Regions from separate parts of the Streptomyces sp. NBC_00341 genome, predicted to be linked through region 1. Evidence: riboswitches for the same ligand, from Rfam matches in the RefSeq annotation. Region 1 holds a riboswitch; the other holds the start of a gene.
The links. A riboswitch is a leader RNA that binds a small molecule or an ion and turns the genes downstream of it on or off. The one in region 1 is predicted to bind glycine.
Positions count from the first base shown of each region.

Region 2: another riboswitch for glycine. It lies ahead of gcvT (glycine cleavage system aminomethyltransferase GcvT); the one in region 1 lies ahead of gcvP (aminomethyl-transferring glycine dehydrogenase).

Region 1 covers NZ_CP108002.1:1,187,935-1,203,720, forward strand. The annotation lists gene gcvP (aminomethyl-transferring glycine dehydrogenase) at 1-1,239, opposite strand, end outside; glycine riboswitch at 1,433-1,529, opposite strand; gene OG892_RS05195 (PRC-barrel domain-containing protein) at 1,643-2,011, shown strand; gene OG892_RS05200 (DNA polymerase IV) at 1,936-3,423, opposite strand; gene OG892_RS05205 (MerR family transcriptional regulator) at 3,516-4,133, opposite strand; gene OG892_RS05210 (bifunctional nuclease family protein) at 4,302-4,775, opposite strand; gene OG892_RS05215 (MerR family transcriptional regulator) at 4,829-5,572, opposite strand; gene OG892_RS05220 (FHA domain-containing protein) at 5,613-6,521, opposite strand; gene OG892_RS05225 (DUF881 domain-containing protein) at 6,583-7,374, opposite strand; gene OG892_RS05230 (small basic family protein) at 7,380-7,712, opposite strand; gene OG892_RS05235 (DUF881 domain-containing protein) at 7,709-8,632, opposite strand; gene OG892_RS05240 (mannose-1-phosphate guanyltransferase) at 8,706-11,201, opposite strand; gene OG892_RS05245 (CDP-alcohol phosphatidyltransferase family protein) at 11,315-11,923, opposite strand; rRNA gene rrf (5S ribosomal RNA) at 12,074-12,190, opposite strand; rRNA gene OG892_RS05255 (23S ribosomal RNA) at 12,270-15,394, opposite strand; rRNA gene OG892_RS05260 (16S ribosomal RNA) at 15,694-15,786, opposite strand, start outside.
Region 2 covers NZ_CP108002.1:6,354,657-6,370,442, reverse strand. The annotation lists gene OG892_RS28800 (TetR family transcriptional regulator) at 1-292, shown strand, start outside; gene OG892_RS28795 (alpha/beta fold hydrolase) at 332-1,177, shown strand; gene OG892_RS28790 (thioesterase family protein) at 1,251-2,117, opposite strand; gene OG892_RS28785 (trimeric intracellular cation channel family protein) at 2,191-2,850, opposite strand; gene OG892_RS28780 (ABC transporter ATP-binding protein) at 2,869-4,059, opposite strand; gene OG892_RS28775 (ABC transporter ATP-binding protein) at 4,119-5,207, opposite strand; gene OG892_RS28770 (ABC transporter permease) at 5,204-6,214, opposite strand; gene OG892_RS28765 (ABC transporter substrate-binding protein) at 6,364-8,079, opposite strand; gene OG892_RS28760 (ABC transporter permease) at 8,199-9,197, opposite strand; gene OG892_RS28755 (enhanced serine sensitivity protein SseB C-terminal domain-containing protein) at 9,668-10,474, opposite strand; gene OG892_RS28750 (enhanced serine sensitivity protein SseB) at 10,642-11,412, opposite strand; gene OG892_RS28745 (AAA family ATPase) at 11,452-12,132, opposite strand; glycine riboswitch at 12,289-12,381, shown strand; gene gcvT (glycine cleavage system aminomethyltransferase GcvT) at 12,523-13,647, shown strand; gene gcvH (glycine cleavage system protein GcvH) at 13,740-14,117, shown strand; gene glyA (serine hydroxymethyltransferase) at 14,138-15,394, shown strand; gene OG892_RS28725 (L-serine ammonia-lyase) at 15,564-15,786, shown strand, end outside.

The sequences.
Region 1 (15,786 bases):
ACGGGCGTCGGCCACGACCTCCGCGGCCCGGCCGGGCACCCGGACGGTGAGCGTGTCAAAGTGCGAGCCGGTGACGACCTCGACGCCGCCGGCCCGCAGGCCCTGCGCGAGGATCGCCGCGTAACGGTGGGTGCGCCGCGCGATCGTCCGCAGCCCGTCGGGGCCGTGGTAGACGGCGTACATGCCGGCCATCACGGCGAGGAGCACCTGGGCGGTGCAGATGTTGCTGGTGGCCTTCTCACGGCGGATGTGCTGCTCGCGGGTCTGCAGGGCCAGCCGGTACGCCTTGTTGCCGTCGGCGTCCACGGAGACGCCCACGAGGCGGCCCGGCAGGCTACGGGCGAACTTCTCGCGCACGGCCATGAAGCCGGCGTGCGGTCCGCCGAAGCCCATCGGCACGCCGAAGCGCTGCGTGGTGCCCACCGCGATGTCCGCGCCCAGTTCGCCGGGCGAGGTGAGCAGGGTGAGCGCCAGCAGGTCGGCGGCGACGGTGACGATCGCGCCCAGCTCGTGGGACCGCTCGATGACGGGCCGCAGATCGCGCACGGCACCGGAGGCGCCCGGGTACTGCAGCAGTACGCCGAAGACGCCGCGCTCGGCGATCTCCGCCGGGATGCCGTCGGCCAGGTCCGCGACGACGACCTCGACACCGGTCGGTTCCGCGCGGGTCCGGATCACGGCGACGGTCTGCGGGAGGGCGTCGGCGTCGACCAGGAAGACGCCGTTCTTCACCTTGCCTACGCGCCGGGCCAGCGCCATCGCCTCGGCGGCGGCGGTGCCCTCGTCGAGCAGCGAGGCACCGGAGGTGGGCAGCCCGGTCAGATCCGCGACCATCGTCTGGAAGTTCAGGAGGGCCTCGAGGCGGCCCTGGGAGATCTCCGGCTGGTACGGCGTGTAGGCCGTGTACCAGGCGGGGTTCTCCATCACGTTGCGCAGGATCACCGGCGGGGTGAACGTGCCGTAGTAGCCGAGCCCGATCATCGGGGCCAGCACCTGGTTGCGGTCGGCGAGCGCCCGCAGTTCGGCCAGCACCTCGGCCTCGGTGCGGGCCGTCGGAAGCCGCAGCGCCTCGGTGCTCCGGATGACATCGGGCACCGCGGCCGCGGTCAGCTCGTCGAGCGAGCCGTAACCGACCTGGGCGAGCATCTTCGCCTGCGCCGCGGCGTCGGGACCGATATGACGCTGCTCGAACGGGATTCCCTGTTCGAGCTGGGAGAGCGAAGTGCGACGGGGGGTCATGGTGGAGGCCTCCTGGTCTGTCACGACCTGCGAGGGGCACCGCGGCGCGGGGTGCCCGAACGGCCTCCCCCTCTGTCATCTCAACCTGAGAGCTTCACCGGTGCCACTGCGCGCACCGGCTTTCACCGTCGGTGAGGGAGGGACCCACTCGGCACACATGCCGTGCGGAACCCGCCCTGCTTTCCAGAGTGACCTCGTCCGTGCGGTACGGGGGCCTGAGAGATTCCGGGGAGGATTTGCTCCTTCGGCGCCTCCGGATTCGCTCCGGAGGACTCTCCCGCACGGGGTAAGCAGCCGCCCCCAGCCTACCAGCGGGGTACCCGGCGCAGTTTTCGAGTGGCCAACCCCACGGATCTGCACTTCTGTGGTTCCTGTGGAGTACCCGCGACCAGTGGGAGGGACCGTGCAGACCGACATCGATCCGCGCAGCCTGATCGGCCGCAAGGCCTTCGACCGCGAGGGCACCAAGATCGGAACCGTGGACGAGGTGTACCTCGACGACGCGACCGGTGTGCCGGAGTGGGCGGCGGTGCGCACCGGACTGTTCAGCCGGGACGCCTTCGTCCCGCTGGAGCCCAGCGAGTTCGTCAAGGACGTGCTTCGCGTCCCCTTCGACCGCACCCTGATCAGGGACGCACCCGACTTCGGGGTCGGCCGGCACCTCTCGCCGGAACAGGAGCTCCAGCTCTACCGGCACTACGGTCTGGACTCCCCGCCAGAGGAGACCGCCCCTGACCGGGACTTCGGCAGGCTGGCCGGCCAGGACGAGTAGTCGGCCGGGTCCCGCACGAGCGGCAGCGGATCGGCGGGCCGGAGTGCCGGATCGTCGATGCGGAACGTACGCACCCGGCCGGGCGCCGATTCCGGCTCCTCGAAGCGCACCGTGACCCGGCCGACCCCGCTGCCCTGCACCCAGCCGTGGCCGTGGGCGTCGTGCCGCACGTCGTGTCCGGCCGGCCAGCGGCGGGCCGCGAGCTGCTCGGCGCTCTCCTGTTCCGGCTCCCCCGGCTCCGGCCGGCCCTCGTCCGTTCCCGCGTCCCCGCCGGTCTCCGCACCTCCGGCCTGCCCGGCGGCGGCAAGGTCTGCGGCGAGCCCGGCCGCGGCGCGCTCGTCGGCCGCCTGCGCGAACAGGTCCTCCTGGGTGTAGTCGGCCAGCCCGGTGACGCCCACTCCCAGCAGCCGCACTCCCCCGGTGGTGTCCACGGACTCCAGGAGCCGCGCCGCGGCCTCCCGGACCACCGTGGGGTCGTCGGTGGGCCCGCGCAGCGTCTCGGAGCGGGTCAGGGTCGAGAAGTCGTAACGGCGCACCTTCAGCACCACGGTCCTGCCCGAGCGCTCCGCCGCGCGCAGCCGCTGGACACATCGGTCGGCGAGCCGCTCGACCTCGCTCCTGACCCGGACCCGGTCGTGCAGGTCCATGTCGAAGGTGTCCTCGACCGAGACCGATTTCGCGTCGCGCTCGGCCACGACCGGCCGGTCGTCGTGGCCGGAGGCCATCCGGTGCAGCGAGCTGCCGTGTGCCTTGCCCAGCAGCCGTACGAGCTCCGCCTCGCCCGCCTCTGCCAGGTCGTTCACCGTGGTCATCCCGGCGCGCCGCAGATGGTCCGCGGTGGCCGGCCCGACGCCGGGCAGGGTGCGCACCGGCATGGGCGCGAGCATCTCCCGCTCGGTACCCGGCTCTATCAGCATGATCCCGTCGGGCTTCGCCTCCTCCGAGGCGATCTTGGCCAGCATCTTGGAGCCTGCCAGGCCGACGGATCCACTGAGTCCGGTGACCGCCTCGATCGCCCCGCGCAGCTGCTCGCCGATGGCCAGCGCGGAAGCCGCGCCGTCCGCGGTGCCGCCCGCCTCCAGGTCGACGAAGGCCTCGTCCAGGCTCAGTGGCTCCACCAGCGGCGACAGCCGGCCCAGCAGCTCCATGACCTGGTCGCTCACCGTCCGGTACAGCGCGAAGCGCGGCACCAGATAGGCGGCGTTCGGCGCCAGCCGTCTGGCCTGCGCCATCGGCATGGCCGAGTGGACCCCGAAACGCCGGGCCTCGTACGAGGCGGTGGCGACGACCCCGCGCGGTCCCAGCCCGCCCACCACGACCGGTTTGCCGCGCAGACTCGGCTTCGACGCCTGCTCGGCAGAGGCGTAGAAGGCATCCATGTCCAGATGCAGGATGGTCGGCGCGGCTCTCACATCAACCGATGCTGCCCCATGGCACTGACAATCGCCGGACGGCGACCGCCCGCCGGGCCGGGGTGTCCCGCGCCCGGCCGGGGCTCACCGGGTCAGCCGGCCCGGTTGCGCCGTCGGGCGAGCTCATCGGCGGGGTTGTTCCCGATCAGCGTCTCGCCGGTGTCCACCCGCTCCCCGTGCAGCTGTGACAGCGCGACGTCCACGTCCCGCCAGACCACCCCCACGGCGATACCGAAGACGCCCTGACCCCCCTGGAGCAGCTCTACGACCTCGGCGGGCGAGGAGCACTCGTAGACCGTCGCTCCGTCGCTCATCAGCGTCATGCGCTCCAGGTCCTGGAACCCACGGGCCCGCAGGTGCTGGACCGTGGTGCGGATGTTCTGGAGGGCCACCCCGGTGTCGAGGAAGCGCTTCACGATCTTCAGCAGGACGACGTCCCTGAAGCTGTAGAGCCGTTGTGTGCCCGACCCGTAGGCCGGCCGGACGCTCGGCTCGACCAGGCCCGTACGGGCCCAGTAGTCGAGCTGTCGATAAGTGATCCCCGCCGCCGCGCATGCTGTCGGCCCGCGATAGCCGATGTCCTTGGCCGATGCCACGCCGCCCCCCGCCACCGCAGCCGGCGCAGCCGGCTGCCTGATGGTCTGGTCGGCTGAACTCCCCTGCTGCGGATACGGCCCACCCACTGCCGCACCGTCGCCGCTGCTTCCCACGCCGACCTCCGTCCTTGACCTGCCCACTCGAAGGTAGGCAGTCACCCGGGGTGCGTCAACGATCGCCACACTCGGCACGCCGAGTGATAATCACCCTGAGGGTGGTTTCCCGTGACCCTCGACCGGGAAAGGCTTGTCGGATGCGCTGACGGCGCCCCAACGGGGACGTCACTGACTGTTCGTGCCGAAGTCCTCCGGCGAGATCTGGTCGAGGAATTCGCGGAACTTCTCCACCTCGTCCTCCTGCTCGTCGGGAATCGCGATTCCCGCGTCATCGAGCACCCCGTCACTGCCGTAGATCGGCGTTCCGGTACGCAAGGCGAGCGCTATGGCGTCGGACGGCCGCGCACTCACCTCGACTCCGCTCGCGAAGACCAGCTCCGCGTAGAAGACCCCTTCCCTGAGGTCCGTGATCCGGACCTCGGTGAGCTCCTGGCCCACGGCCTCGAGCACATCCTTGAAGAGGTCATGGGTCAGCGGCCTCGCCGGAGCCATGCCCTGCTGGGCGAAGGCGATCGCGGTCGCCTCGCCAGGACCGATCCAAATAGGGAGGTACCGGTCGCCTCCCACTTCACGCAGGAGCACGATCGGCTGGTTGGAGGGCATTTCCACCCGGACACCCACAACGTCGAGCTCGTTCACACAGCAACCCTAGGACGTGCTTGGCCGGTTTGGGTAGTCGGGGCCCACGCGGATCAGTGGAGTCTGATCTGGAGCGCGGTCTGTACCAGGGCCGAATGCAGCCGCACAGAGAGCTCCGCCAGCTCCTTCGCGGTGGCCTCGGCATGGGCTCTGGTCTGCGGATTCCGGTGCCGGCGCAGGGGTGCGACCACCTGCTCGATCAGCCCGGCCTCCCGGTCCGCGGCCGCCCGCATGGCGCGCAGATGCCGCGGTTCCAGACCGAACCGGCCCAGATCCGCCACGAGCCTGGCGACGGTGACCGTCTCGGCGTCGTATCCGCCGTCGGCCGACGGCACGACCAGACCGTACGACTCCCACGCGTCAAGGTCGCTCTCGGTGACCTCCGCGGCAGCGAGCAGCTCGGCCCGGCCGATGCGGGCGGCGGTGGCCCGGCCCGTCCCGCCGGTCCAGCTGCCGTCGGTGAAGTCCCGCTCACCGTCCGGGGCCGGCAGGGGTGCTCGCTCGCCCCGGGCGACTGCGTCCAGGTGCTCGCGGATGACCTTGAGCGGAAGGTAGTGGTCCCGCTGCATCCGCAGCACCTGGGCGAGCCGCTCGACATCGTCGGGGCGGAACTTGCGATAGCCCGAGGGCGTCCGCTGCGGCTCGACGAGCCCCTCCGCCTCCAGGAACCGGATCTTGGAGATGGTGACTTCGGGAAACTCGTCCCGCAGCTGCAGGAGCACCGTGCCGATGCTCATCGGGCGGTCGTCGGCGGTGGCGGTGCCGTTTCCGGCACCGCCCGTCGGTGTTCTCAGCATGGACCTTCCTCGGGGTCCCCCCGACGGAGTCAGGGGCGGGTCAGATGGCCCGCTGGCTCGCGTAGAAGACCAGCCGGTACTTACCGATCTGCACTTCGTCACCGTTGGACAGCGCGACGGAGTCGATGCGCTCACGATTGACGTACGTGCCGTTGAGGCTGCCCACGTCCTCGACCGTGAAGCTGCCGTCGGGACTCCGGCGGAACTCCACGTGGCGGCGCGAGACCGTCACGTCGTCGAGGAAGATATCGCTCTGCGGGTGGCGGCCGGCCGTGGTCAGATCACCGTCCAGCAGGAAGCGGCTGCCCGAATTCGGACCGCGGCGCACCACCAGGAGCGCCGAGCCGAGCGGCAGGGCGTCCACAGCGGCCTGGGCCTCGGGCGAGAGCGACGGCGCCGACGTCTGACCGGTCGCCTCCGCCTCGTAGGCCTCGAGGCCGGAGATGGAGATGGTCGACGTCGTCTCCGAGGCCCGCTCGGGAACCCCGCCCCTCAGCGGCGCGCCGCAGTTGGAGCAGAAACGGCTGGCTTCGGCATTGCGGTGACCGCACCTCGTACAGACCGGCATGGACGAACCCTCCTGCCTCGGGGTGAACCCTCCACCCGTACTTGAGGTTGACGGTTCTCCGAAACCTATGCGGCCGGGACCGGCGGGGTCAACAGACGACGCGCCCGAATTGTCACCCCCCGGGCCTCCCACCTGATCGCGGAAGAGCGGGCGCTCCGAGCCCTGCTCGTCGGCTTGACCATTACGCGGCGCGCGATGGCGGGCAGCCTCATCGCGTGCGCTCTTGCCGAACAACTTTCCAAACAACTTCACGGGCGATTCCCCTTGACCGAAACAGACCCGCCCGTGGGGCAGGACGAACCCTGAATGAACACACCTGCCGACCCGGACATCTTCACAACGTCCGTATCTACTCGACAGTTTCCACCACGCACCACGAATACGATGCGCCGACCCCCCGCAACCTTCTGCCCGTGTCCCCCGACGCCCACGCGTCCCGGTTTCACTGGGCCGACGACCGAGCGTAGTCAGGCCGCTCCGCCGGTCGCAAGGCGTTCACGACAATGTCCTCGGCCTGCGACACGTGCACGGTGGCCTGCTCCTTCTCCAACGTCTGCACCACGCCTCCCGGGATGTTCAGCGCCGGTTCCAGATCCTGCGGCTTGCCGATGACCTTGAAGACGTACGGAGCCGAGATCTTCCGCCCGTCGACCTTGATGGCGCCGCCGTCACCGGAGAAGTACGTATTGGCCACCACCCGCACACCGTTGACCTCGATGGCCTCGGCGCCGGCAGCCCGGAGCTCCTGAAGCGCGTCGAGCAGCTTGTCCGCCTCGACCGCGTCACCCGGGTCGTTGATGGTGAGGGTGATTCCCGGGCCGTGCGCCGCCACCGTGCCCGCGAGGATGCCGAGTTGACGCTCCTTCTCGACCGTCTGCTTACGGGCCTCCTCCGCCTGGTCGGAGCTGTTCTCCAGCTCCGTGCGCTGGTCGTCCAGGCGCTGCTTCTCGTCCTCCAGCCGCTGCGAACGGTCGTCCACCTCGTCGAGGATGCGGACCAGGTCCTCCTGACGCGCGCCACGCAGGGCGCTGTTGTCGCTGTTGGACCGCACCTGAATCGCGAGCCCGAGACCGAGCACGAACAGCAGTACCGCGACGATGAGTTGGGCGCGGGTCACCCGCGGCGGCCAGATGCCGGCGAGCAGTCGCTGGCGTCCGGTGAGCTCCTTGGGCGCGTCCACGGGCCGCTCGCCGGGCTGTTCCCGGTCGCCGGTGAATTCCTCGTCGTTGCTCATCGGCCTCAGGCCCGGAAGACGTGCCGGCGGATGGCGGCGGCGTTGGAGAAGATCCGGATACCCAGGACGACCACCACACCGGTGGAGAGCTGGGCACCGACGCCCAGCTTGTCGCCCAGGAAGACGATAAGGGCGGCCACGACCACGTTCGAGAGGAACGAGACCACGAAGACCTTGTCGACGAAGATTCCGTCGAGCATCGCCCGGAGGCCGCCGAAGACGGCATCGAGGGCGGCCACGACGGCGATCGGGAGGTAGGGCTCGACCACCGCCGGCACTTCGGGCCGGACCAACAGTCCGACCACGACTCCCACGACGAGGCCCAGTACGGCGATCACGATGTGCCCTTCCCTGTGTCTGCCGCACCACTGCCGGTGTCTGCGGCCTTATAAGGCTCTGCTGTCCGTACGATCATGCTCGGGGCGGCCGGGAGGTTCACCTTCTCCTGGACGGAGATGCTCGTCCTGATGTCGAAGGTGTCCTTCAGCGCTTGCAGGTACTGGCCGTCGGCGCTGTCGCGGAAGGCGGCACCGAGCTTCTTCCCGTCCCCCACCGCGAGCACCGAGTACGGCGGCACGAGCGGTTTGTTGTCGACCAGTATGGCGTCGCCCGCGGCCCGGATCGCCGACAGGGCGGTCAGACGCTGCCCGTTGATGGCGATCGCTTCGGCGCCGGACTGCCACAGCCCGTTGACGACCCGCTGCATATCCCGGTCCCGGACCCGTCCGGTGTCGGAGAAGCCACTGGTCTCACGCGGCCCGCCGCCGCCCTGGTCGGTGTCCTTCGCGTCGTCGACGACCAGCTTCACGCCGGGCCCGTGCACGGCGGTCGCGCCGGAGAGCAGCGCTACCAGTTCCGCCTGGTCGCCGCCGTGTTTTTCCAGAGCTTTGCGCTGGCGTCGGCCGACGTCGTCGCGGACCTTCTCGACCTGGTCCTCAAGGGTGTCGGCCGCGTCGGTCTCCGCATCGATCCGGTCGATCAGCTCTTCGCGTTCCTTGGCGAGGACCGGCGCCGAGACCCGTGCCTGTGCGGCGCCCAGAGTGACAACGAGCGCGGCCAGCGCCAGGCACGCCGCGAAGCCCAGCTTCGCCTTGAGCGTGCGGGGCAGGCCGGCCCGGCCGTCGGCCTTGCGACGGGCCGATGCCTCGGCGTATCCGTCGTCCAGGCTGTGGTCCATCACATTGGTCAGCAGCGACATGGATGCGTCGGGGCGCGCGGGCGGCGAGGCCGTACTCCGATCGGGGGGCTGCTGCGACATGCCGCACATCGTCGCACGTCGCAGCAGCTACCGCCGAATGGCCCCACCGGTGTAGCGGGAGGCGCCGGATGTCTCAGTCGCCCGAGCTCTCGACGATCGTCGACCACTCGTCCAGCAGGGCCTGCGCCGATGCGTCGTCCGGCCCTTCCGCCCACAGGTGGGTGACCGCTTCCGCCCGGTCCGGGAGCACCATTACCCAGCGGCCGTCGGCCTCGACGACCCGGACGCCGTCCGTCGTGTCGACGTCACGGTCTCCGGCGGCCTCGACGACCCGGCGCATCACCAGCCCCTTCACGGCCCACGGAGTCGCCAGATCACGGCGCAGCACATGGGCGCGCGGGATACGTGCGTCGATCTGGCTGAGCGTGAGCTGCGTCCTGGCGACCAGCCCGATCAGCCGCACGAATGCGGCCGAGCCGTCGAAGACACTGCTGAATTCCGGAACGATGAAGCCGCCCCGGCCGTCTCCACCGAAGATGGTGCCTTCCTCGCGTCCGACCCTGGTCAGGTCGTCCGGTGATGTCGTCGTCCACTCGACCTGGGTGCCGTGGTACGCGGCCACCTGCTCGGCGATCCGGGTGGTGGTCACCGGCAGCGCCACCCGCCCGCTGCGTCGCTCGGCGGCGACTAGGTCGAGCATGACGAGCAGGGCCCGGTCGTCCTCGATGATCCGGCCCCGCTCGTCGACCAGGGAGAGCCGTTCACCGACCGGGTCGAACCGGACGCCGAAGGCCGCCCTGGCCGAGGAGACGATCTCCCCGAGCCGTACCAGTCCGGACCGCCGGGTCTCGGCGGACTCGGTGGGACGCGACTCGTCCAGCCCCGGATTGATGGTCAGCGCGTCCACACCGAGCCGTCCCAGCAGGCTGGGCAGAACAAGCCCCGCGCTGCCGTTGGAGGCGTCGACGACGACCTTGAGCCCGGCATCGGCGATTCCGGCGGTGTCCACGTTCCGCAGCAGGGATCCGGTGTACGAGTCGAAGACACTGGACGGGAAGTGCAGATCGCCGATCTCGCCGGGGAAGGCGCGGCGGTACTCCTGCCGGGCGTAGACGCGGTCCAGCTTTCGCTGCTGCGCCTGGGAGAGGTCCGCACCGCTCGCGTCGAAGAACATGATGTCGACGGAGTCGGGGACACCCGGCGACGTCCGGATCATGATGCCGCCAGCGCTGCCGCGTGCGGTCTGCTGACGCGCCACGGGCAGCGGTACGTTCTCCAGGTCGCGGACATCGATGGCACTGGCCTGAAGGGCCGAGATCACCGCGCGCTTCAGCGCTCGGGCCCCTCGGGAGTGGTCACGCGCGGTGGTGACCGTCGAACCCTTCTTCAGCGTCGTGGCGTACGCTCCGGCCAGCCTGACGGCCAGTTCCGGTGTGATCTCGACGTTCAGGATTCCGGAGACACCGCGCGCTCCGAACAGATGAGCCTGTCCGCGCGACTCCCAGATCACCGAGGTGTTGACGAATGCGCCTGCCTCAATGGTCTTGAAGGGGTAGACGCGGACGTTGCCCTGAATGATCGATTCCTCGCCGACGAGGCATTCGTCGCCGATGACGGCGCCGTCCTCGATCCGGGCGGCACGCATGATGTCGGTGTTCTTGCCGATGACACAGCCGCGCAGATTGCTGTGATCACCGATGTACACGTTGTCGTGCACCACGGCCTTGTGCAGGAACGCCCCGCTCTTCACGACGACGTTCGACCCGATGACCGTGTGTTCACGGATCTCGACCCCGGCCTCGACCTTGGCGTAGTCACCGATGTACAGAGGGCCCCGGAGTACCGCGTCGGGATGTACCTCCGCGCCTTCGGCCACCCATACACCGGGCGAGATCTCGAAACCGTCGATCTCCACGTCGACCTTGCGCTCAAGAACGTCGGCCTGGGCCTTGACGTAGCTCTCGTGCGTTCCCACGTCCTCCCAGTAGCCCTCGGCGACATAGCCGTAGATCGGCTTGCCTTCCTTCATGAGCTGCGGGAAGACGTCTCCGGACCAGTCCACGGAGACATCGGCCTCGACGTAGTCGAAGACCTCGGGCTCCATCACGTAGATACCCGTGTTGACGGTGTCCGAGAAGACCTGGCCCCAGGTGGGCTTCTCCAGGAACCGCTCGACCTGACCCGCTTCGTCCACGATCGTGATCCCGAATTCCAGGGGATTCGGTACACGGGTGAGGCAGACCGTGACCAGGCCGCCCTTTTCCTTGTGGAACGCGATGAGGTCGGTGAGATCGAAATCGGTGAGAGCGTCACCGGAGATGACGAGGAAGGTGTCGTCCTTCAATGCCTCTTCGGCATTCTTCACGCTGCCCGCGGTGCCGAGCGGTTTCTCCTCATTGGCGTAGGTGAGCTCCATTCCGAGCTCTTCGCCGTCCCCGAAGTAGTTCTTCACCAGGGACGCGAGAAACTGGACGGTCACAACCGTCTCGTTGAGCCCGTGCCTCTTCAGCAGCCGAAGCACATGCTCCATGATCGGCCGATTGGCTACGGGCAGGAGCGGTTTGGGCATGCTTGAGGTCATGGGGCGAAGGCGAGTGCCTTCACCACCAGCCATCACGACGGCCTTCATGTCGGAAACGTCCTCCTCGAAGAGACGACGGTCTAGCCGACTTCGCCCGTCAGGGCAGCATCTGTGTCATCAGCCGCGGGCCGGCCACGCTGCGCGGCACCGCATCAACAGGCTCAATCGGCTACTGCATCCGCCTTGACAAGCCGGCGGACCTGAACCACATAGAGGATCCCTGCCCACCAGTAGAGCGTTGTACCCCATCCTGCGAACGCCCATCCGAAAACAGTGGCCAGCCATGCAAGCCAACCACCTCCGTCGCTGAGCAGCAACAAGGGAAACGCGTACATCAGATTGAACGTAGCCGCCTTGCCCAGGAAGTTCACCTGGGGCGGCGGATAGCCGTGCCGGCGCAGGATTCCCACCATCACGAGAAGCATCAGCTCGCGTGCGAGAAGCGCTGCGGTGAGCCAGAGGGGAAGGATCTCCCGCCAGGTCAGCCCGACAAGGGTCGAAAGAATGTAGAGACGGTCGGCGGCCGGGTCGAGCAGTCGCCCCAGGCTACTGATCTGGTTCCAGCGACGCGCCAGCTTTCCGTCCAGGTAGTCGCTGATACCGCTGAACATCAGTACGAGCAACGCCCAGCCGTCGCTCTTGGGCCCGCCGAACTCAGGACGGAGAATCAGCCACAGGAAGACAGGTACGCCGACGAGGCGAGCCATGCTGAGGATGTTGGGGATGGTGAGTACCCGGTTCGTCTGAACGCGAGTCTCCTGGACCTCCACCCGGGGGCCTCCTGTGAAGAACGTGCCAATGATGCCTCCTGACCCTACCCTCAGGGACGGCCGGCAGGTACACGGGGGTACCCGAAAGCTGGTCGGGAACGCAGAAAAGCCCCGTGCCACAAGGGCACGGGGCTCAACTATTTAAAAGGAGTTCGGCGGCGTCCTACTCTCCCACAGGGTCCCCCCTGCAGTACCATCGGCGCTGAAAGGCTTAGCTTCCGGGTTCGGAATGTAACCGGGCGTTTCCCTAACGCAATGACCACCGAAACACTATGAAATTAACCAACACCGGAACAAAACACGGCCGTTCGTTATTTCAGAACTAACACAGTGGACGCGAGCAACTGAGGACAAGCCCTCGGCCTATTAGTACCAGTCAGCTCCACCCGTTACCGGGCTTCCACATCTGGCCTATCAACCCAGTCGTCTACTGGGAGCCTTAACCAATCAAGTTGGTGGGAATACTCATCTCGAAGCAGGCTTCCCGCTTAGATGCTTTCAGCGGTTATCCTTTCCGAACGTAGCCAACCAGCCATGCCCTTGGCAGGACAACTGGCACACCAGAGGTTCGTCCGTCCCGGTCCTCTCGTACTAGGGACAGCCCTTCTCAATATTCCTACGCGCACAGCGGATAGGGACCGAACTGTCTCACGACGTTCTAAACCCAGCTCGCGTACCGCTTTAATGGGCGAACAGCCCAACCCTTGGGACCGACTCCAGCCCCAGGATGCGACGAGCCGACATCGAGGTGCCAAACCATCCCGTCGATATGGACTCTTGGGGAAGATCAGCCTGTTATCCCCGGGGTACCTTTTATCCGTTGAGCGACAGCGCTTCCACAAGCCACTGCCGGATCACTAGTCCCGACTTTCGTCCCTGCTCGACCCGTCGGTCTCACAGTCAAGCTCCCTTGTGCACTTACACTCAACACCTGATTGCCAACCAGGCTGAGGGAACCTTTGGGCGCCTCCGTTACTCTTTAGGAGGCAACCGCCCCAGTTAAACTACCCATCAGACACTGTCCCTGATCCGGATCACGGACCCAGGTTAGACATCCAGCACGACCAGAGTGGTATTTCAACGACGACTCCACAACCACTGGCGTGGCCGCTTCAAAGTCTCCCACCTATCCTACACAAGCCGAACCGAACACCAATATCAAACTATAGTAAAGGTCCCGGGGTCTTTCCGTCCTGCTGCGCGAAACGAGCATCTTTACTCGTAGTGCAATTTCACCGGGCCTATGGTTGAGACAGTCGAGAAGTCGTTACGCCATTCGTGCAGGTCGGAACTTACCCGACAAGGAATTTCGCTACCTTAGGATGGTTATAGTTACCACCGCCGTTTACTGGCGCTTAAGTTCTCAGCTTCGCCGACCCGAAAGTCAGCTAACCGGTCCCCTTAACGTTCCAGCACCGGGCAGGCGTCAGTCCGTATACATCGCCTTACGGCTTCGCACGGACCTGTGTTTTTAGTAAACAGTCGCTTCTCGCTGGTCTCTGCGGCCACCCCCAGCTCACCGAGTAAATCGGATCACCAGTGATGGCCCCCCTTCTCCCGAAGTTACGGGGGCATTTTGCCGAGTTCCTTAACCATAGTTCACCCGAACGCCTCGGTATTCTCTACCTGACCACCTGAGTCGGTTTAGGGTACGGGCCGCCATGAAACTCGCTAGAGGCTTTTCTCGACAGCATAGGATCATCCACTTCACCACAATCGGCTCGGCATCAGGTCTCAGCCTTAATGTGTGACGGATTTACCTACCACACGGCCTACACCCTTACCCCGGGACTACCACCGCCCGGGCTGGACTACCTTCCTGCGTCACCCCATCGCTTACCTAATACAAGTCTGGTTCGTCGGCTCCACCACTACCCTCAACTCCGAAGAGATCGGGCCGGCTTCACGGACTTAGCATCGCCTGATTCAGTACTGGGCGTTTCAAAGCGGGTACCGGAATATCAACCGGTTGTCCATCGACTACGCCTGTCGGCCTCGCCTTAGGTCCCGACTTACCCTGGGCAGATCAGCTTGACCCAGGAACCCTTAGTCAATCGGCGCACACGTTTCTCACGTGTGTATCGCTACTCATGCCTGCATTCTCACTCGTGAACCGTCCACAACTCGCTTCCGCGGCTGCTTCACCCGGCACACGACGCTCCCCTACCCATCCACACAGGCGTTGGCCCTATATGTGTGAATGACACGACTTCGGCGGTACGCTTGAGCCCCGCTACATTGTCGGCGCGGAATCACTTGACCAGTGAGCTATTACGCACTCTTTCAAGGGTGGCTGCTTCTAAGCCAACCTCCTGGTTGTCTCTGCGACTCCACATCCTTTCCCACTTAGCGTACGCTTAGGGGCCTTAGTCGATGCTCTGGGCTGTTTCCCTCTCGACCATGGAGCTTATCCCCCACAGTCTCACTGCCGTGCTCTCACTTACCGGCATTCGGAGTTTGGCTAAGGTCAGTAACCCGGTAGGGCCCATCGCCTATCCAGTGCTCTACCTCCGGCAAGAAACACACGACGCTGCACCTAAATGCATTTCGGGGAGAACCAGCTATCACGGAGTTTGATTGGCCTTTCACCCCTAACCACAGGTCATCCCCCAGGTTTTCAACCCTGGTGGGTTCGGTCCTCCACGAAGTCTTACCTCCGCTTCAACCTGCCCATGGCTAGATCACTCCGCTTCGGGTCTTGAGCGCGCTACTAAATCGCCCTATTCGGACTCGCTTTCGCTACGGCTTCCCCACACGGGTTAACCTCGCAACACACCGCAAACTCGCAGGCTCATTCTTCAAAAGGCACGCAGTCACGACTGCATGTGCAAGCACATACAGCGACGCTCCCACGGCTTGTAGGCACACGGTTTCAGGTACTATTTCACTCCGCTCCCGCGGTACTTTTCACCATTCCCTCACGGTACTATCCGCTATCGGTCACCAGGGAATATTTAGGCTTAACGGGTGGTCCCGCCAGATTCACACGGGATTTCTCGGGCCCCGTGCTACTTGGGTGTCTCTTAAACGAGCCGTTAATGTTTCAGCTACGGGGGTCTTACCCTCTACGCCGGACCTTTCGCATGTCCTTCGCCTACATCAACGGTTTCTGACTCGTCTCACAGCCGGCAGACTGTGAAAAAGAGATCCCACAACCCCGCATGCGCAACCCCTGCCGGGTATCACACGCATACGGTTTGGCCTGATCCAGTTTCGCTCGCCACTACTCCCGGAATCACGGTTGTTTTCTCTTCCTGAGGGTACTGAGATGTTTCACTTCCCCTCGTTCCCTCCACACTGCCTATGTGTTCAGCAGCGGGTGACAGCCCATGACGACTGCCGGGTTTCCCCATTCGGACACCCCCGGATCAAAGCTTGGTTGACAGCTCCCCGGGGCCTATCGTGGCCTCCCACGTCCTTCATCGGTTCCTGGTGCCAAGGCATCCACCGTGCGCCCTTAAAAACTTGGCCACAGATGCTCGCGTCCACTGTGCAGTTCTCAAACAACGACCAGCCACCCATCACCCCACCCTTAACAGGTGAGTTCACTGGGGCCGGCAACCGAAGGACGACCATGACGGCCGTACCTTCAGATACCCAACAGCGTGCCCGACCCGACCGATCCGTCTCCATTTTCCACGCCGAAGCAGTACTCACAAAGACAAACCAACCGTGCCGAATAGTCAACGTTCCACCCATGAGCTAACCACCGCCAAACATTTGCTGGCGTAGTGGCTCTGGATTCCTTACGGAATCTAGATGCTCCTTAGAAAGGAGGTGATCCAGCCGCACCTTCCGGTACGGCTACCTTGTTACGACTTCGTCCCAATCGCCAGTCCCACCTTCGACAGCTCCCTCCCACA
Region 2 (15,786 bases), 5.2 Mb from region 1:
CGCCCGCGAGCAGCACGGCGGGGTCGGCCCGGTCCGCGAGGCCATCGCAGCCCAGCTCCGGCTGTTCACCGAGGAGGTGGCGGCGGCGCTCGCCGGGGAGCCGGAGTCGCGGGGCTGGAGCGAGGAGGATCTACTGATGCTGGGCGGCCTCTACGTCGACCACATGGTGATCACCGCCTCCGCGCTGCTGGACGCGGGCCCGGACGGCGGACGGGCGGTGGCCGAGGTGGCCAGGCGCCGGCTACGGCTGGTCACCCTCGGCCGGCTGCACTGGCTGGACGACGCACCCTGACCCGGCCCGGTCCGAACGACGGACCCTAGGCTGGCGCACATGAGCGACGACCCATGGATCCTGGACCGCACGTTCCACAGCTCCGCCGGGGAGGTCCGCTGGGCCGCCCTGGGCCGGGCCGGGGCGCCGCCCGTCGTCCTGGTGCACGGGACGCCCTTCTCCTCGTACGTCTGGCGCGGGGTGGCCCGCGCGCTGGCCCAGGACCACCGGGTCTTCGTCTGGGACCTGCCCGGATACGGCGCCTCCGCACAGTTCGAGGGCCAGGACGTCTCGCTCGGCTCACAGGCCCGGGTGCTCACGGAACTCCTGGGCCACTGGGAGCTGGCCGAACCCGCCGTGGCCGCCCATGACTTCGGCGGCTGCGTCGCCCTGCGCGCCCATCTGCTGCACGGCGCCCACTACCGCCGCCTGGCGCTGGTGGACCCGGTGGCGCTGGCGCCCTGGGGCTCGCCCGCCTACCGGCTGCTCGGCGGACACCCGGAGGTCTTCGGGCAGTTGCCGCCCGCGCTGCACCGGGCCCTGGTGCGCGAGTACGTGAGTTCGGCCAGTCACACCGGGCTGCGTCCGGCGGTCCTGGACCGGCTGGTCGAGCCCTGGTGCACCGAGGCCGGACAGCCCGCCTTCTACCGGCAGATCAGCCAGAACGACCAGCGGTTCACCGACGAGATCCAGCACCGCTACGGCGGGATCGAGCTGCCGGTGCTGATCTGCTGGGGCGCACAGGACACCTGGATCCCGCTCGAACGCGGCCATGAACTGGCCGCCCTCGTGCCCGGCTCCGAGCTGCGGATCATCGAGGGCGCCGGGCATCTGGTGCAGGAGGACGCACCGGCCGAACTGACCGCCGCGCTCACCGGCTTCCTGCGGACGTCCCTGAACCCCTGATCCCCGTACAGCGCCATGACGCCCGCCGCGTGCCGTGCGCGCGGCGGGCGGTGCGGGCGCCTTGGCGTCCGGGTCAGCCGCGCGGGGCCTTGGCGAGCTGGCGGGACTGGGCGACCAGCCGGTCGGCGCTGTCCCACACCTCGGCGTCCTCCTCCAGGAAGCCACCCGCGAGGTTGCGGGTGGTGATGGAGACGCGGAGCGGGCCGGGGGCCGGGCGGCAGCGGATGTGGGTGGTGAGTTCGATGGTCGGGGTCCAGCCCTTGAGCCCCAGCTCGAACGAGGTCGGCGGCAGCGCGTCGACGGTGAGCAGCAGCGAGAGCGGGTCGGCGTCGCGGCCGTCCGCGAGCCCGAACCAGCCTCGCATCTCGCCCTTGCCGGACGGCTGCCCCACGGCCCAGCCGATCGTCGCCGGGTCCAGCTTGATGTCGAGCCGCTCGGTGATGGCCGAGCTGCCGGGGATCGGGGCCGGTCCGTCGCTCGGGCCCAGGCAGTGTTCGCGGGGCGGGATGGCGGGCGCCTTCGCCGTGGTGCGGATCTCGTCGCTCAGGGCGTCCAGGTCGCAGTAGGTGGCGAGGACCCGGATGCGTTCGACCTCGGTGCCGTCGTCCGCGTACTGGAAGAGGGAGGCCTCGCCGGTGGAGAGGGTGCGGCCGGTCCGGACGACCTGGGTGCGGATCACCGCGGGCCCGGGGACGGACGCGGTGAGGTAGTGCGCGGAGACCGAGAGGGGGTCCGGGTGCGGGAGGGCCTCGCCGAGGGCGCGGCCGAGCAGCGCGAGCAGGTAGCCGCCGTTGACGGCGCGGATGATCGTCCAGCCGGCGGAGAGCTCGGCGTCGTAGACGCCTTCCTCGCGGAGGGTGACGGCGGTGTCCCGGTCGAACTCGCTGTCGCCGATGGTCGCCTGCGCGGCCTCTGCCGCCTGCGTTGCTGCCTGTGCCATGAAACGCACGGTACACCGATTGTATTACTGAGCGGTAGCTTTTTCCGGATGGTGAGACGCCGGACACCCCGCGCTATCCCTCATCGGCCGTGGCCGAGCGGCGGTTGTAGGCGCGCGGGGCCCGCCAGTGGTAGCGCAGCGCCAGCAGCCGCAGCACGAACGCCGTGATCACCGCGGCCCCGCTGGTGAAGGCGTTGAGCGCGTCGAAGCGGATGCAGAGCACGATCATCGCGGCCCCCACGATCGCGGGCACCGCGTACAGGTCGCGGTCCCAGCGCAGCAGCGAGGGAACCTCGTTGGCGAGCACGTCCCGCAGCACACCGCCGCCGACCGCGGTGGCCAGCCCGAGCGCCGCCGAGGCGGTCAGGCCGAGGCCGTAGTCGTACGCCTTGACCGTCCCGGTGACGCAGAAGAGGCCGAGCCCGGCCGCGTCGAAGACGTTGATGCCGACCTGGATCCGTTCGACGTGCGGATGCAGGAAGAAGACCAGACCGGCGGCGAGCAGCGGGGTGGTGAAGTACCCGAGGTCCGTGAAGGCGGCCGGCGGCACCGCGCCGATGATCATGTCACGGAACAGCCCCCCGCCCAGCGCGGTGACCTCAGCGAGTACCGCGATGCCGAAGACATCGAAGTTCTTGCGTACGGCGAGCAGAGCGCCGGAGATCGCGAAGACGAAGATCCCGACGATGTCGAGCGCATGCTGGACGGTGGGCGTGAACAGTTCGTTGAGCACCGGGCAATTGTGCCGGTCCTACTCCTTGGGGCTGTCCTCCGCCGTCTCCGAGGGTGTTGCGGCGTCCCCCTCGGTGGGTTCGGTGAGGGTCTTGGACGGCTTCTCCGCGGAGCTGTCCGGCTTGGCCGGCGTGATCAGTTCGACCGTTTCCCGGGCCACGGCAGGCTGCTCTCCGGGCGCCTGGTCCGGGGCGTTCTCCGGGTGGTGGCAGGCGACCTGGTGGCCGGTCTTGAGCGCGATCAGCGGCGGTTCCTGCGTCTTGCAGATCTCCGTCGCCTTCCAGCACCGGGTGTGGAACCGGCAGCCGCTGGGCGGCGAGATCGGTGAGGGCACATCGCCCTTGAGCAGGATGCGCTCGCTCTTCACCCCGCGCCGACGGGGGTCCGGCACCGGCACCGCGGACATCAGGGCCTTGGTGTACGGGTGCATCGGTGCCGAGTACAGCGACTTGCGGTCCGCCAGCTCGACGATCTTGCCCAGGTACATGACCGCGATCCGGTCCGAGACATGGCGGATGACCGACAGGTCGTGCGCGATGATCACGTACGTGAGGCCCAGCTCGTCCTGGAGGTCGTCGAGCAGGTTGACCACCTGCGCCTGGATCGACACGTCCAGCGCGGAGACCGGTTCGTCGGCGACGACGAGCTTCGGGCGCAGGGCGAGCGCGCGGGCGATGCCGATGCGCTGGCGCTGCCCGCCGGAGAACTCGTGCGGGTAGCGGTTGTAGTGCTCGGGGCTGAGCCCGACCAGCGACAAGAGCTCCTGCACGTGCTTCTTGAGACCGCCCTCGGGCTCGACGCCCTGCAGCTTGAACGGCGCGCTGACGATCGTGCCGATCGTGTGCCGCGGGTTCAGCGAGGAGTACGGGTCCTGGAAGATCATCTGGACGTCGCGCCGCATCGGCCGCATCTTGCCCATGGACAGGTGCGTGATGTCGCGGCCCTCGAACTCGACCTTGCCGCCGGTCGGTTCGATCAGCCGGGTGATCAGCCGGCCCATCGTCGACTTGCCGCAGCCGGACTCGCCCACGACGCCCAGGGTCTCCCCCGGGAACACCTCGAAGCCGATGCCGTCGACGGCCTTGACCGCGGCGACCTGCCGGCCGAGCAGTCCCTTGCGGATCGGGAAGTGCTTGACCAGGCCCTCGACCCTGAGCAACGGCTCGCGCGAGTCGGTGGCCTGCTCGGGGATCGTCACGTCCTTCTCCAGCACCGGGGAATTCTTCTTCTCGCTCACGTCACTCACGTCGCTCACATCACTCGGATCGCTCACAGCTTCGGCGCAATCTGTTCGGTCCAGATCCGGGACCGCTCCTCCGGTGCCATGTGGCAGGCGGCGAAGTGTCCGTCACCGACCTGCTCCAGCTCGGGGCGCGTCGTGCGGGTGACGTCGTCCTTGGGGATGTCCGCGTACGGGCAGCGCGGGTTGAACGCACAGCCGTCCGGGACGTTGATCAGCGACGGCGGCTGGCCCTTGACGGGGATCAGCCGGTCGGTCTCCTCACGGTCGATGCGCGGCATCGAGGTGAGCAGACCCCAGGTGTACGGGTGCTGGGGCTCGTAGAAGACCTTCTCCGCCGAACCGCGCTCGATGCACCGGCCGCCGTACATCACCAGGAGCTCGTCGGCCATCTCCGCGACCACCCCGAGGTCATGGGTGATCATGATGACGGCGGAGCCGAACTCCTTCTGCAGGTCCCGGATCAGGTCCAGGATCTGCGCCTGGACGGTGACGTCCAGGGCGGTGGTCGGCTCGTCCGCGATGAGCAGTTCCGGGTTGTTGACCAGGGCCATCGCGATCATGGCGCGCTGGCGCATACCGCCGGAGAACTCGTGCGGGTGGGAGTCGACCCGCTTGTGCGGCTCGGGGATGCCGACCCGGTCGAGCATCTCGATGGCGCGGGTGCGCGCGATCTTCTTGCTGACCTTGTTGTGGACCCGGTACGCCTCGACGATCTGCCCGCCGACCGTGAAGTACGGGTGCATCGCGGAGAGCGGATCCTGGAAGATCATGGCCATCTTGCGGCCGCGCAGGGCGCGCACCCGGTCGTCGGACGCGCCGATCAGCTCCTCGCCGTCCAGCCAGACCTCGCCGGAGATACGGGCGTTGGGGGCCGTGCGGTGCAGGCCCATCACGCCGAGCGAGGTGACGGACTTGCCCGAGCCGGACTCGCCCACGATGCCGAGGGTCTGTCCGGGCTTCACGTCGAAGCTGACGCCGTCGACCGACTTGACCAGGCCGTCGTCCGTCTTGAAGTGGATGCGCAGGTCCCGTACGGAGAGGAAGGCCTCGTCGGCGGCCCGCGCGGCGGCGGGCTTGCCGGCCGCCGCTGTCTGTGACTTGGAAACCTCGGTCACGAGTACCTCACCCTGGGGTCGATGGCGGCGTACACCAGGTCCACCAGCAGATTGCAGACGACGATGAAGAAGGCCGCGATGAGCGTCACGCCCATCACGATGGGCAGGTCGTTGCCCCGGACCCCGTCGATGGCGTAGAAGCCGAGGCCCTGGAACGAGAACACCTGCTCGGTGATGACCGCGCCGCCGACCAGCAGGCCGAAGTCCATGCCGAAGATGGTGACGATCGGGGTGAGCGCGGCCCGCAGACCGTGCTTCCCGATGATCACGTTCTCCTTCAGACCCTTGGCGCGGGCCGTACGGATGTAGTCCTCACCCATGGTCTCCAGCATCCCGGCTCTGGTGATGCGGGCGTAGAGCGCGGAGTAGAGGAAGGCCAGCGAGCACCATGGGATCAGCAGGTTCCAGGCCCATTCCAGCGGATTGTCCGTGAACGGGACGTAGGTGATGTTCTCCCAGACGGGCCACTGCACGGTGAACACGCCGAGCGCGAGCATGCCGGTGAAGAAGATCGGCAGCGAGACACCGGCGAGGGCGACGGCCATGAAGAAGCGGTCGAGGAGCGAACCCCGCTTGAGCGCGGAGACGACACCGATCGCCACACCGCTGATCAGCCAGATCACCGCGGCACCGATGGCCAGCGAGAAGGTGACCGGGATACGTGCGGTCAGCTCGGGCCAGACCTCGACGTGGTTCTTGAAGGAGAAGCCGAAGCAGGGGGCACCGCAGTGCGAGACCTCGGGGCCGAACGTGTAGTCCGCGCCGACGAAGATCTGCTTGATGAAGTGCCAGAACTGCTCGTACAGCGGCTGGTCGAGGCCGAGGTTCTGTTTGACCGCGAGGATGGACTGCGGATTGGCGTCCTTGCCCACGTACTGGGCCGCCAGTTGGTCCATCGTCTGCCCGGCGAGCCGGGGGACGAGGAAGAAGATCGCGAAGGTGACTGCGCTGACGATCAACAGCAGCAGTACCGCGCCGAAGACGCGTCGGATGATGTACGCAGCCACAGCTATCCGGCGCCGGTATCTGTCTGCCGGGGGTGACCCGTGCGGTCGGACACCGTGCCTTCACCTGCCTTTCAGGACATTTCTGGGGGCCCGGGGGGCCGCTCCCCGGGCCGCGCCGTGTGCGCGCGGCCCGGGGAGCGGGGCCGTACCTACTTGGCGGAACCCATCAGCACGTAGTCGTACATGCCGAGGTAGGCCTGGGTGACCGTGACGTTGGTCGCGGACTTCGGCCGGAGCAGCAGGTTCTTGCGGTAGATCAGCGGCACGGCGGTCGCGCCTTCGGCCACGGCCTTGTCGACGTCGCCCCACGCCTTCTCACGGGCGGCGGTGTCGGTGTTGGCGATGCCCTCGTTGAGCAGCTTGTTGATCTTCGGGTCGTTCAGTTCCTGGACGTTGTTGCCACCGGACGGCTTGATGGCCGAGCCGTTGATGATCTGGTCCAGGAAGCCGAAGCCGGTCGGCCAGTCGGCACCCCAGGCGCTCATGATCATGCCGAGCTTGTTCGCGTGCACGTAGCTCGGGTTGCCCGCGAAGTTCGAGAAGTACTTACCGGCCGGGAAGCTCTTGATCTCGGCGTTGATGCCGATCTTCTTGAGCGAGGCCTGCACCGCGGTGACCATGGACATCTCGGCGGGGCGGTCGGAGCGGGCCGAGATCTTGGTGTCGAAGCCCTTCGGCTTGCCGCACTGCTTCAGCTCGTCCTTGGCCTTGGCCTCGTCGCCCTTGTGGCCGGCGGACTCGTACAGGTCGAACTTGCTGTAGCCGTTGACGGTCGGCGGCAGCAGGGTCGTCGCGACGTCACCCTTGGGGTCGCCACCCTGGGCAATCTGGACCGACGCCTTGTCGAGGCCCCACTGGACGGCCTTGCGGCAGTGGATGTTGTCGAACGGGGCCACGTTGACGTTCAGACCGATGTACGAGGTGGCGCCCGCGTACGAGTTGTCCGTCTGCTTCTTCAGGTCGGGCTTGGTGATCACGTCCGGCTGGGTGGCCGGAGCGACACCGGTGCCGCCGCCGTCAACGGTGATGTTGTCGGAGATCAGGTTGTTGTCGACCGTCTCCTGCTTCACCTTGAAGCGGATCGTCACCTTGTCCGGCAGGGCCGGACGGTTCGGGTCGGTCTTCGGGTCCCAGTTGGAGTTGCGCACGAGGGTCGCGCCGCGGCCCTCGTCGTACGACTCGAACTTGTACGGGCCCGAGGACACGATGTGCTTCACGTAGTCGGCACCCTTGTCCTTCGACGCCGGCACGGGGGCCGTCTGCGAGAAGGTCGCCAGGTAGTCGAAGTCCGCGAAGGGGTCCTTCAGCTTGAAGACGATCGTGGTGTCGTCCGGCGTCTCGATGGAGGAGATGCCGCCCGCGCTCTTGTCCTTGTACGGGCCCTTGTACTTGTCGCCGCCCGCGAGGTGCGCCTTGAAGTACGTCGGGCCGTTGGACAGGGCCTCCGGCGCGAAGTTGGAGCGCTCGACGGCGTACTTGACGTCCTTCGAGGTGATCGGGGTCCCGTCCTCGAACTTGAGACCCTTCTTCAGCGTGTACGTCCAGGTCTTGGCGTCCGCGCTCGCCTTGCCGAGGCCCTCCGCGAGGTCCGGGACGACCTCCAGGCCGTCCTTGCCCGCAGCCGGCTTGAACGATGTCAGGGTGCGGCCGTACAGGCGGGAGAGGTTCTGCACCCAGCCGTAATACGTGTTGCCGGGGTCGAGGGAGTCGGGCTCGTCGGAGAGCTCGATCTTGACGGTCCCGCCCTTCTTGTCCGACTTGTTGACGACCGACGTCAGCGCGGCGTCGGTGGCGCCGGAGCCCTTGCCGCCCCCGCCGCCGCCGTTGTCGTCGTCGGAGCCGCTGCACGCGGACGCGCCCAGCATCAGGACCACAGCCGTGGCAACCACCGCTGTCGTTTTACTGGTCTTCACCTGAGGAAATTCCCCTCAATCGATGGTTGCCATGGCATGTCGCACGTCATTGTGACGAGCGCCCTTGGGACCTATTTGCTACGGGGGTCGAGGGCATCACGCAGCCCGTCTCCCAGCAGGTTGAACGCCAGGACCGTGATGAAGATGGCCACGCCTGGCACGATCATGTACATCGGGTCGTTCTGGTAGAAGTCGATCGCGTTCGTGAGCATCCCGCCCCAGGAGGCCTGCGGCGGGGCGATACCGACCCCGAGGTAGCTGAGACCCGCCTCGAAGAGGATGTTCGAAGGGATCAGCAGCGTGGAGTAGACCAGGATGGGCGCCACCAGGTTCGGCAGCAGCTCCCGGAAGAGGATGAAGGGGCCGCGGGCCCCCAACGAGCGGGCCGCCTCGACGAATTCGCGGTTGCGCAGGCTCATCGTCTGGGCCCGGACGATACGGCCCATGTACGGCCAGCTGAAGAAGCCGATCACGAAGATCAGTACCGCGAGCCGCAGCGGCAGCCCTTCAAGACCGAACGCACCGTCCTGCAGCGCCGCCGAGATGGAGATCGCGAACAGCAGCAGCGGGAAGGCCAGGAAGGTGTCCATCATGCGGCTGATGACCGTGTCGACCCAGCCGCCGTAGAACCCGGAGACCACGCCGAAGAAGACGCCGATCACCACGGAGAGCAGGGTGGCGCCGACGGCGACGACGAGGGAGACCCAGGAGCCCTCGATGATCCGGGACAGGATGTCGCGCCCGTACTGCGGTTCGACGCCGAGCGGATGGCTCCAGCTGATGCCGCCCCAGTCGCCCTTGGGCGCCAGCAGCGCGGGGTCGATGAGGTCCTGGTGGAACTCGTTGGGGTCCAGACCGAAGACGGCCTGGATCGGCTTGGAGAGGACGGCGAGCAGGACCAGCAGGATGACAACGATGCCGCCGGCGACGGCCACCTTGTCGCGCTTGAAGCGCGACCAGGCGATCTGCCCGAGCGAACGGCCTTCGATCTGGCTCTGCTTGACTCCCGTGAGTACTGCCTCCGGCTGAGCCTCGGCAGCCGATCCGGTGGTCTCGATCGGTGCGGTCACAGTGCCTTTGACCCCTCCCGCCGGCGGTGGCCGGCCCTTGCTCGCCGCGGTAACGGCCTGGCGCTTGTGGGCCGCGCGTGTTCACGCGGCTTCTGGCGTCTCGGTGCGAAAACGGTGCGGAACTCTGTGCGGAAACTCGATGCGGTGCTCGGTGCGGTACTGGGTGCGGAAATGCGTCTGCGGAATGTCCGCCGGGGCAACCTCGTACAAAGGGCCGACGATCCCCACTAGCCGGGAGTCTTCAACGCAGTTGCGATCACCCGCCAGACCTGACGGGGAATGTTTGCTCAAACGTGATGCGGTCAGTGAGCTTCCGTTATCCGGACAGGTGGATCGAGTGAGCGGACCACTCGCCCGCTAATCCACCAGAACGGACATGCCGCCCAACAGGCGTTATTGCGTGGCGATTTGGGTGACCGGGAGGGTCACCTTGTCCGCCGGAGATACCTTTGTCCGCTCCGGCGGGCGCACTAGTAGGTGTGCGGAGCCGGTCCGGGTGCCTGCGGGTAGCCGTAACCGGGAGCGACGACGCCACTGCGGCCGGCCGGGGCGTGCGACTCGCGGTCGTAGAACGGACGGGAGTTGGCCCGCAGCCACATCGCGACGGGGTCGTACTCGTCGGACATGGCGACGGTGGAGACCGGCAGCCCCTCCGGGACCGCGCCGATCGACTGCTGCATCATCGCGCGCACCGCGTCGACGGAAGGCTGGCCCGTGTCGTACAGATCGAGTCCGATGGCGAGATACGGCGCCCCGAGCGCGGGCTGCACCCAGGCGCGGCGCAGCGAGCGGACCGCCGGGGTGTGGTGGGCGTTCTGCGTCAGCTGGGCGTAGAACTGCGGGGTCTCTAGGGCGGGGTCGCTGATCCGCAGCGGACCGGCGGGCATCCGGTCGAGGCCGGTGGCGATCCGGCGGAGGTCGAGCCAGGGGATGCCCACGCCGCCGCCCGGGGCGTGCGGATTGAGCCAGATGCCCCAGCGGTCGGGGAACAGCGCGCGGGCGATGTCGCGGCCGCCCACCACCTCGTGGGCCCGGTGCCAGCCGCTGGCGGCCAGCTCCTGGGCGGAGGTGACACAGGGGGCGTAGCCGAGGCCCTCGACCTCCATGTTGCCGTACTGGGCGTCGGGCGAACCGGACCGGCCGTGCCAGAGCAGCATCCAGATCCGGTCGGCCGCCAGGGCCTGGAGCAGAGCCTCGTACGCGTCGTAGCGACCGGGCGTCACTTGGCGCAGCATGTTCTCGACCCGCCCGGCCGCCGCGGTGCCTGACGCACTCACCCTGGTCCCGCCCCTCTTCGATCCACTGTGTCGGCCTGCCGCTCCCGGGGCACACGGGTGCGGCGCGGTGCCGAGGCACCAGCCATCAAACCAGCTTAGGCGCCGGTCATGACACCGACTTGACGCCATGGTCCGCCGCCGTCACCCCCCGGTGCGGCCGGGCCGCGCTACTCGGCGGGGCGCTGGAAGAACGGCCGGATCCGCGCACGCATCCAGTCGGCGACCGGGTCCTGCGCCACGTCGAGCAGGACCAGGTTGACCGGCCACGGCGGCTCGACGCGGCCGAGCGCCAGGCCCAGCGCGTCCATGGGGGCGTTGCGCCCCGCGCCGTCCCAGGTCGAGAACTCGACGCCGACGAAGAGGACGGGGTCGCCGCCCTCGATGCTGGCGAGGGTCCTGCGGGCGCTGAGCACGACACCGCTCCGGGCGAACTCGTCGGCGGCGGCGGCGAGGAAGTCGACGGGCTCCTCCTTCCAGTCCGGCTCGTAGAGCCGGACCCGGCCACCGCTGGCCGGTCCGTCGAGCACACTGCGTCCGGCCCGGCAGAGTTCGGCCACGGCGGGCGGCGGGAGCGGCATGCCGACGGCGCCGCCCGGATTCACCGCCAGGCCGAGCTGCGGGGGCAGTCCCCGGGCGAACTCGACGGCGGGCGCCACGGTGAAGGACATATGGGTGCCGACACAGCTGAGGAACTGCTGCTCGGAGCTGAACACGGGGACGTACACCCCGCCGTCGATCTCCAGCGTGGGCAGGTCCAGGTCGGTGGAGTCCGGCCCGCCGCCGTTGGGCAGGGGCACCCAGAGGTGGCTGCGCCCGAGCACCTCCACGAGCCGGCCGCCCGCCTCCGGGCTGCCGAGCGAGGCGCCCAGCACTTCTTCTAGCTCATTGGCCGGCCATCCGCCCTGCGGGTGGATGGGGTCGTGCGCCGGAGTGTCCACTGCGTTACCTTTCTCGCCCCCGTCTCGTGCAGCAAGAGGTTAGGGCCTTTCGTCCGCGAAGGTGATCCGGGTCAGCAGCGCCGCCGCCTCGCGGTCCAGCAGGACCGCCGATACGCAGCCGAGCGGCAGCAGTCCCGTCTCGGTGTCCCGCAGCAGCCTCCGCAGCGCCCTGCGGTGCCGGGCGAACGCGTATCCGGAGACGCCGCGCCCCCGCTCGACCTGCCCGGCCCGCGCCGTCTGCGGGCTGACGTCGAGCAGGACGAGGTGCAGGACGCGGCCGCGCCGCCGGGCGTCGCGCGCCAGCCAGCCGCGCACCCAGGACTGGGTACCGCAGTCGTGGACGACGACGGAGACGCCGGAGCGCAGCACCCGCCACAGCCCCCAGTAGTGGGCGACGCGGACGAGCGGGCGGTAGAGGGCGTAGGGGACTGAACGCGGCAGCAGGGCGGCCCAGCGGTCCCTGGTGTCCTGGGAGTCGATGACGTGGGCGGACACGGTCCGCCCGATCAGGGTCGATTTGCCGCTGCCCGGCAGTCCGGAGACCACCACCACATCGCCGGCCACGAAGTGCAGGGCGCGCGGGCTGTGCCCGGCCCGGTCGCGCAGGTCCCGGACGACGGGTCCGCGCGGGCCGCACGCCTCCCGGGCCGGCGCGCCCGGCTGTGCGGGCAGTGCGCCGTGCGCGGCCCCCGCGGTCGTCGCGTACCGCTGCAACGTCATCGCCATCCCCCTGTCGGCCGACCCACACCTGCCAAGAAGTGTAAAGAAAAGGTAATGCGGCACAAGCGCGCGACCCGCCGGATCCGGTGGGGTACCGGCGCCCCACTGACCGCAGATGCGTGCGATGATGACCCGGCCAACTGCATAAAGGCCGCTTGAATCCGCGCGGGAGAGTTCCGGCCACCGGCCGGGCGCCGAAGGAGCAAGATCCTCCCTTGAATCTCTCAGGCCCCGTACCGCGTGGATGAGGCAGATCTGAAAAGCGAGTCGCCCCGCGGCTCCACCCAAGGTGCAAGCCGAACCCCTCAGGGGCCTCTCGGCGAACCTCTCAGGTTCCGATGACAGATGGGGAGGGATCGTCCTCGTCGTCATGCCCTGGGAGCCATATCCATGAGCACCGCCCCCCGTCTCACCGCCCTCGATGCCCTGCACCGTTCGCTCGGCGCGACCATGACCGACTTCGCGGGCTGGGACATGCCCCTGCGGTACGCCAGTGAGCGCGACGAGCACATCGCCGTGCGTACGAAGGCCGGCCTCTTCGACCTCTCCCACATGGGCGAGATCACCGTCACCGGTCCGGCCGCCGTGGACCTGCTGAACTTCGCACTGGTCGGCAACATCGGCACCGTCTCGGTGGGCCGGGCCCGCTACACGATGATCTGCGCCGAGGACGGCGGCATCCTGGACGACCTGATCGTGTACCGGCTGGAAGAGACCGAGGCCCCCGAATATCTGGTGGTCGCCAACGCGGGCAACGCGCAGATCGTGCTGGACGCGCTGACCGCCCGCGCCGGGGGCTTCGACGCCGAGGTGCGCGACGACCGCGACGCGTACGCGCTGCTGGCCGTCCAGGGGCCGGAGTCCCCCGCCATCCTGGCCGCCGTCACCGACGCGGACCTGGACGGGCTGAAGTACTACGCCGGGCTGCCCGGCACGGTCGCCGGGGTCCCCGCGCTGATCGCCCGTACCGGCTACACCGGCGAGGACGGCTTCGAGCTGTTCGTCGCCCCCGGCCACGCCGAGCAGCTGTGGCGGGCGCTGACCGAGGCCGGCGCCTCCCGCGGCCTGATCCCGTGCGGGCTGTCCTGCCGCGACACGCTGCGCCTGGAGGCGGGCATGCCGCTGTACGGGCACGAGCTGACCACCTCCCTCACTCCGTTCGACGCCGGTCTCGGCCGGGTCGTGAAGTTCGAGAAGGAGGGCGACTTCGTCGGCCGCAAGGCCCTGGAGTCCGCCGCGGAGCGCGCCGAGACCGCCCCGCCCCGCAAGCTCGTCGGCCTGGTCGCGGAGGGCCGCCGGGTGCCGCGCGCCGGATTCCCCGTCGTCGCCGGCGGCCAGGTCATCGGCGAGGTCACCTCCGGCGCCCCGTCGCCCACCCTCGGCAAGCCGATCGCCATGGCGTACGTCGACGCCGCGCACGCCACGCCCGGCACCGAGGGCGTCGCGGTGGACATCCGGGGCAGCCACGAGCCGTACGAGGTCGTGGCGCTGCCGTTCTACAAGCGCCGGAAGTAACGGCCGCCCGCGTCCAGAAGTGACGCAGTCGCGTCTCACACCGTAAGACCATCGTTCATCAGCACTCCCCCGCGTACAGGAGAATTCAGGTCATGAGCAACCCCCAGCAGCTGCGGTACAGCAAGGAGCACGAGTGGCTGTCGGCCGTCGAGGACGGCGTGGCCACGGTCGGCATCACGGAGCACGCGGCCAACGCGCTCGGTGACGTCGTCTTCGCCCAGCTCCCGGAGGTCGGTGACACGGTGACCGCGGGCGAGACCTGCGGCGAGCTGGAGTCGACCAAGTCGGTCAGCGACCTGTACTCGCCGGTGACCGGCGAGGTCACGGCCGCGAACCAGGACGTCGTGGAGGACCCCTCGCTGGTGAACTCCGCACCGTTCGAAGGCGGCTGGCTGTTCAAGGTGCGCGTCACGGAGGAGCCGGCCGATCTGCTCTCCGCCGACGAGTACACCGCGTTCTCCGGCAACTAAAGACCCCAAGGGACCACCTGATGTCGCTTCTCAACTCCTCCCTCCACGAGCTGGACCCGGACGTCGCCGCCGCTGTCGACGCCGAGCTCCACCGTCAGCAGTCCACCCTCGAAATGATCGCCTCGGAGAACTTCGCTCCGGTCGCGGTCATGGAGGCCCAGGGCTCCGTCCTGACCAACAAGTACGCCGAGGGCTACCCCGGCCGCCGCTACTACGGTGGCTGTGAGCACGTCGATGTGATCGAGCAGATCGCCATCGACCGCGTCAAGGCGCTCTTCGGGGCCGAGGCCGCGAACGTGCAGCCGCACTCCGGCGCACAGGCCAACGCCGCCGCGATGTTCGCGCTGCTGAAGCCGGGCGACACGATCATGGGCCTGAACCTGGCGCACGGCGGTCACCTGACCCACGGCATGAAGATCAACTTCTCCGGGAAGCTCTACAACGTGGTCCCGTACCACGTGGACGAGACCGGTGTCGTGGACATGGCCGAGGTCGAGCGCCTCGCCAAGGAGTCCAAGCCGAAGCTGATCGTCGCCGGCTGGTCCGCCTACCCCCGCCAGCTGGACTTCGCCGCCTTCCGCCGCGTCGCGGACGAGGTCGGCGCGTACCTGATGGTCGACATGGCGCACTTCGCCGGTCTGGTCGCCGCGGGCCTGCACCCCAACCCGGTGCCGCACGCCCACGTCGTCACGACCACCACGCACAAGACCCTCGGCGGTCCGCGCGGCGGCGTGATCCTCTCCACCCAGGAGCTCGCCAAGAAGATCAACTCGGCGGTCTTCCCCGGTCAGCAGGGCGGCCCGCTGGAGCACGTGATCGCGGCCAAGGCGGTCTCGTTCAAGGTCGCGGCGGGCGAGGAGTTCAAGGAGCGCCAGCAGCGCACCCTGGACGGCGCCCGCATCCTCGCCGAGCGTCTGGTGCAGCCGGACGTCACCGAGGTCGGCGTCTCCGTGCTGTCCGGCGGCACGGACGTGCACCTGGTCCTGGTGGACCTGCGCAACTCCGAGCTGGACGGCCAGCAGGCCGAGGACCGGCTCCACGAGCTGGGCATCACGGTCAACCGGAACGCCATCCCGAACGACCCGCGACCGCCGATGGTCACCTCGGGCCTGCGGATCGGCACGCCGGCGCTGGCCACCCGCGGTTTCCAGGCGGCGGACTTCACCGAGGTCGCGGAGATCATCGCGTCCGCCCTGAAGCCGTCCTACGACGCGGACGACCTGAAGGCACGCGTCGTCGCGCTCGCCGAGAAGTTCCCGCTGTACCCCGGCCTGTAGTCCGGACCTGCACATTTGCACATCGGGGCGGGGCACCACGCACACTGAAAGGTGAGCGGGGTGCCCCATCCCTTGCCCCCCGCTCTTGCCCCCGCTCTTCGGGCCGACCCGGCCCGTACCGCACCACCCGGCAGACAACGGCGTCTACCAGCGCTTTGAGGAGTCACCCGTGGCCATCTCGGTCTTCGACCTGTTCTCGATCGGCATCGGCCCGTCCAGCTCCCATACGGTCGGCCCGATGCGCGCGGCCCGCATGTTCGCGCGCCGGCTGAAGAACGAGGGCCTGCTCGCCCACACCGCCTCGATACGCGCCGAGCTGTTCGGCTCGCTCGGCGCCACCGGCCACGGCCACGGCACGCCCAAGGCCGTGCTGCTCGGCCTGGAGGGCGAGT